Linked DNA regions of Methanospirillum hungatei JF-1. The protein of the gene in region 1 binds, or shares a complex with, the protein of each later gene. Links are inferred from orthologs where the notes say so. Each region holds a gene or a part of one and is shown on either strand. Other genes may lie near its edges.

Region 1 (2,949 bases):
CATGGGGAGAGCGTTGAAAAGACCGGCTGCCAGGTTAATAAATCCACTCCAGAATAGAAGGTGTATGAGCTCCCAATACCCTGGAAACGGCACCTGATAATACCCGGTATCGGTAACATCAAATCCCAGTATCTTCATATACTGCCCTTCCATGGTCGGGTTAAACGGAACGGAAAGAAGCATGAAAATTCCGACCGGGGAGAACATGCTCTGCACGGTATCGATGATCCCCTGACCGTTGTAGTAAAAGACCCCCATGAAACCGGATTCACGACTGCCGAGTGCTTCAGGCCAGGGTGATACATTGAGCGAATAGTATTTTCGTTCTCCATTATGATCAAATCCCACGATGACCGTATCTCCCGGACGGGTTGTATTCAGAATGTCAGATACATCCTGTGTGGTTGATACTGATTCGCCATTGACTGTCCTGATAATGGAGGGTGTCGGGACATCTGCCTGTGCTGCAGAGTAATTCTGATAAAGACCCACAACCACCGGCTCTTGGATTGGCACTGCCATCCCGATCATGCTGACCATGAGACCAAAACTGATAAGGCCAATAAGGATGTTGTTGATGATTCCCGCCCCATACATCCGCATCCGTGGCCAGGGAGATGCTTTCTTTACCTCCTCATCATCAGGCTCAACAAAGGCACCGATGGGAATTATCAGGAACAACACGCCCATACTCTTTACTGCAATCTGTTCAACCCTGCAGAGAATTGCATGACCAAACTCATGAACCACTAAAGTCAGGATAAACGCAAACCAGACCGCAAAGGTTGATGGGACAAACTCATTGACACCAGGAATGAGAAAGATATTCTGAGGCTTATGAAGGGATGTCGGTTCAGGTTTTAATTCGAGGGTCAGGTTTACTGAGAGGAGGAGCATCACAACCATCGCAACGGACACGATGATCACCATAGCTACTCCAATCGTTCCATATATACGTAAAAAACCGGAGAACTTTCTGAAGTAGTCGAAAAATCCTACTTGATCTGTCTTCAGCCCGATAATCGGACCATACAGTGTGATGAAACGGGGATAGGGATTATATGTCCGGATATATGCAAGAAGGAGGACATAGCCGGCAATACAGCCGAGCAGAATTAGAAGCCAATCCATGAATGTTTACAGGTGGCCCTGACAAGAAGAAAAGGTTATGGAACGGATATTAAAAATCTAGAAGAGAACTCTGGTTTTTCTGATGGAGAAGATTCTTTACGGTCTCCCAGCTTGAACGCGCAATGACCGGGGGTTGATTATGATGCCTGATGTACTTCGTGAGATAGGTAATTGTTACCGGGTCTGATGGATAGCCACTCCCGATATCACCATATTCCTTGGAGAGTTCTTCTATGATCCGGTCCCGTTCGACTTTCGCTATGATTGATGCGGCTGATACTGGTGGAAAAAGAGAATCGGCTTTATGACGGGCGACGATGGTGCAATCAGGTGGTGAGAATGATGAAACCGTCTCTTCATACCGTTCTTCGCTCACATCACATGCATCAACATATGCGCATGTACAGTTCAGAGGAATGAGAGCCTCTGCATGAGAGCGGGCGACTATCTCATTCATGGTCATTGTCCGGCGGAGCTCATCTATGTCATGTGCAGTCCGGATAACGATCGAAAATGGGAATTGGGCTTTAATATCTGCTGAAATCTTTTCTCTTGATTTCGAGGATAATTTTTTCGAGTCGGCCACTCCAAGTGCGATCAGATCATCCATATCCGTACATCCGACCGCGGCGACCACCATGGGACCCAGAACAGATCCTTTTCCAGCTTCATCAACACCACAGATCATCAATTAAAATTTGAACCGATTGATTGAAAAATCTGATGTAAGTAAAAATCTGACCGCAATTTCAAATGAAAGGAACGTGCAGTAACAGTTCAAAATGTTTAAATATGCATCATGCATACTTGTAGAGGCACAAGCATTCGCCTCAGTGGCTCAGCCGGCAGAGCGCGTCCTTGGTAAGGACGAGGTCGCGAGTTCAAATCTCGCCTGAGGCTTTAATACCCATTTTTTAAGCCCTGAATTGTTGGATTTAAATAGCCTTTCATTTTCTCAAAAATTTTTCTTTATTATACCTTCTGAATTTCCCGAAGGTTCTTCATAAGAAGAAAGATAAATTATTCGTATTTTTTCGTAAATTACAGATGATGTCAGGTCACAAGTTTTGAATGAAAAAATTAGTCTTCTTTGTATGCCTGATTGAAATTTTTTTTGATTTTTTTAAGCGTTTCTTATTCTTACGGATATATCTCTTACTTCTAGCCCAGAGGAAGTAGAGGCAACCTTCCAGAGCATTTTCCTATCAGATCAGACTTCATGTCTTTATCCTAAGTTTTGCCATGGATTACTCAATTAAAATCAGATCACATCCGTCACAGATATAGATTTTCCAAGACTAGAACATTTGAAAAATGGAACACGAATTTTTGTTGTTCTTGTTCCAGTTACACCGTCTTTAAAAAAAAAGAAGTTCACCCCTTTACACCATACCTTTTGTATATCGTGCTTCTGTGACCTACACCATCCACAAGAAGGACTATTCTTGATTTGTCAAGAATCATGATCACCCTGTACTCTCCAACTCTCAATCGATATTGTGGGGGACTGTTCCTATCTTTCATCTTTTTAATATGCGATAAAGGATCATCTCTGATTTTATGCATTGACTGAACAATGTTACGAGAGATTTCAATTGGGAGCTTTGTGAGATCCCGATCTGCTGCCTTTCAATAATGGATTTCATAAATCATGTAATGCCATATTTACGCATTATCTCCGCTTCTGTCAGTGTTTCCCCTCTTTGAAATTCTTCAATGGCTTCTTTTGCCCTGGATGCCCACCCTTCGCAAAGGCTCTCTTCTTCCTGATGTTCTTCAAGAAGCATTGCAATAACATCTTCATATGATTCACCGGGT
Region 2 (2,895 bases), 330 kb from region 1 along the record:
TCAGCGCGGGAGGGTATGCTATCAGAGGCGTCAGTGCCTGATTGCCCCTCTGGTTTTTCGCTCTTCCTTTTTTCCGCCTGTTTGGGCGCATTTTCACCGGATGGCTTTCCTTTCCGGTTCAGGTCACGTTTCTTCTGTTTGTAATAGGTGAGCGGGTGGGTGACTTTCTTGCACAGATTGTCCGGATGCACACAAATCCCGTGCGTCTTCATGGTCGAACAGAGGGGGGAGACATACTCGGTACTTGTCCCTCCCCGTCCGGTGATATGCTCAACCTGGTAGAGCGTCTTTCGGAGATCAAAGTTCGGAACCGACCCGTAGAGTTCGATAATCCTGGTATTTTCCATGCCGATATTATGAAGGAATGCGGAGATTGCAAACCGTGCCATATGGGTCAGATGTCCCTGTCCGGCTATGGCCCCCAGTATCGCCTGCATACAGGGGGGAAATGCCGACTCCTCGACCTGGCCGAACTCTTCAAGTGCCCTCTTCTGCCATTCCGCTTTAATCCTTTCAACCGCCGGCCTGAGCAGTTCGCAGACAGATGACGGGACTTTGAGTGGCAGGTTCCTGGCCATAATGTATCTGAGGCGCTCTCTTACAATCTCATCATACTCGTCAGGAGCCACCTGCACATTCCCTTTGACAACTACCCGGTTGATAAGTCTCCACTTCTCTTGAGGCATCCGTGAGGCAACCGGTATATAGTCTACTACAGAGATCTCATTCCCGGTCTCGGGAAGGCCGATGGATCTTCTGATGAACCGTTTCACCTCCGGGTCTTCATCCTGGAGAAAGGCAAAGACAGTCCATGCCTGGTATCGTACCAGCCGGTCGATGAAAATCCGATCCTGGGCGCAGGAGACCATGATCCTGCTGACCGGGTATGCCGCGATGATGATGGTGACTCCTTCCGGATCTTTCGGAATGTCGGGGAGAGGAGGGATTTCCCTGCCTGTGAAGGAAAGCGCATGCTCAAGTGTTGTGATTGCCTCCCTGATTGCAAGCCTCCCGCCTGCAGATTCAAGGAAGGTATCAAGTGAATTACTGATGGTCCCGATGTATGACTGGGATTCTTTCAAAAAAGGATATTTTGCCAGATCTTTTCGATCAAGGGTGACCATGCATTTAGTCAGCCTCAATCCGGGGTGCCAGCAGGTACTCAACCTGGCCGTTTCCACCCGCAATCTCAAATGAGAACTTGACCGGATGATCAACGCCCAGATCAATGGTTACCTTCTCGGCATGGCTCATCACTTTTCCCATATCCTTCAGGTAATCAATGGAGAAGAGCGATTTTGCTGGCTCCCAGTTGGAGGCGATTACCTCTCCGGCTGAAAACGCTCTCCTGATATTATCAGAATCACCCTCGGCATACAGGACAAATTCCTTCTTCTCCGGCTCGATGGCAAACCAGATCTTGTCTGATACGATGGATGCTGATTTTATTACATTATAGAGTTCAGATCCGGATATGGTCACCTGACCTGGAAGCTGAATACCTGGTGCATTCGGGTCCTTTTTGATGGTATTTGAGTCAAGGAGCGTAATTGAATAATGGTATCCTTCAAAGGTGACTTCTATCTTATTTGCTCCTTCCTGATGTTCCAGGCGTATATCACTTGCCTTTCCCATCATGGAGTAGGTATTTTTCAGCTTTGCGATATCTAAACCGATCTCTCCGGTTGTTGCCTCGAACTGGCTGAATGCCTCCTTTTTTAAGGTAAGGATGATCATCGCCACATTGGCTGTATCAACCGCCCGTGCCCATACTTCTGTCTCAGAAAAATGAAGCCTGCATTCTGTTACCAGAGCAGAGAGGGCATCAACGGTATCCTTGAATATATCTGCACTGATCGTTGCTTTCAGCATCTGCGCTCCCTATGCATTCAGGTTGTGATTTGACACAGATATATGTGCCGGGTTCGCATATTATTGAGGAAAGTCCAGGTCGATAATTTTTATGGGTTCACAATGGGGCAAAGATAAAGCGTATCTGAAAGCAAAACAATCAGGGTATCGTTCGCGTGCGGCGATGAAGCTGAAGGAGATCATTCAGAAAAACCCGGTTATTCGTCCGGATGATAATATCCTTGACCTTGGTGCAGCTCCCGGGAGCTGGCTGCAGGTTTTGCGTGAAATGACAAATGGTGTTATTGTCGGTGTTGATCTCAATCCCATTCTGCCCATCGAAGGGGTCAGAACCATCATCGGTGATTTCTCTGATCCGGTAGTAATTGCACAGATTCGGGAACTTATGCCTGAAGTGAATGGGATTGTGTGTGATGCATCACCAAAGCTCTCCGGCCAGCGGTCATTTGATCAGGCAAGAGCTATCGAGCTGAATGAGATGGCGCTCGGTGTCGCACGGCAGCTCCTCAAGCAGGGCGGGAACATGATTATGAAGTCATTCCAGGGAGAGGATTTTAGCTGGCTGTATAACCGGGTAAAACAGGAATTTTACTCGGTACGGACATATAAGGCGCATACCACCCGCAAAGGAAGTACTGAAATGTATATCATTGCGAAGAATTTCATCGGCACTCATCAGGGGTTAGAGGAGTCAGTTTCAGATGGATCTGCATGATTCCTATGGTCGGCCCATCTCTAATCTGCGTATTTCGGTAAACTCAGGATGCAATCTGCGGTGTGTATACTGTCACCGGGAAGGGGAGACGAAACCTGAAACCCCGCTGTCTCTTGAGGATATCAGAGCAATCCTGGACGTTGCGGGAAACATCGGTATCAGGACCGTCAAATTTACCGGAGGGGAGCCTCTGCTTCGTGAGGACATTGTGGAGATTATCCGTTCTGTTCCGCCAGGGATTGAGTCCTCGATGACGACCAATGGAACTCTTCTTGGATCTCTTGCCCATGATCTCAGGGATGCCGGAC

The links. The genes of interacting proteins can lie anywhere in the genome.
Region 2: the proteins of rnhB (region 1) and MHUN_RS07775 are in contact, whole or in part, in a crystal structure (PDB 3P83), measured with the Archaeoglobus fulgidus proteins. The link is inferred for Methanospirillum hungatei JF-1 from one-to-one orthologs. Residues at the interface, in WP_010878125.1 of Archaeoglobus fulgidus: Ala74, Ile178, Ala179, Ile183, Arg190, Ser195, Asn196, Leu197, Arg198, Gln199, Lys200, Thr201, Leu202, Asp203, Phe205; in WP_010877842.1 of Archaeoglobus fulgidus: Val39, Ala42, Asn43, Val44, Ala45, Met46, Leu125, Asp168, Ser194, Asn218, Tyr219, Pro220, Ile237, Leu238, Ala239, Pro240, Arg241, Ile242, Glu243, Ser244.

What each region holds. Positions count from the first base shown.
Region 1 is NC_007796.1:1,382,834-1,385,782, forward strand. It holds rnhB (ribonuclease HII), read right to left. Parts: upstream 1,820-2,949; coding sequence 1,181-1,819; downstream 1-1,180. Other genes in the region: MHUN_RS06375 (site-2 protease family protein), read right to left, coding at 1-1,131; MHUN_RS18190 (hypothetical protein), read right to left, coding at 2,781-2,949. UniProt on the Methanocaldococcus jannaschii protein: Endonuclease that specifically degrades the RNA of RNA-DNA hybrids.
Region 2 is NC_007796.1:1,709,062-1,711,956, reverse strand. It holds MHUN_RS07775 (DNA polymerase sliding clamp), read right to left. Parts: upstream 1,873-2,895; coding sequence 1,129-1,872; downstream 1-1,128. Other genes in the region: moaA (GTP 3',8-cyclase MoaA), read left to right, coding at 2,574-2,895; MHUN_RS07770 (RlmE family RNA methyltransferase), read left to right, coding at 1,964-2,587; priL (DNA primase regulatory subunit PriL), read right to left, coding at 1-1,124.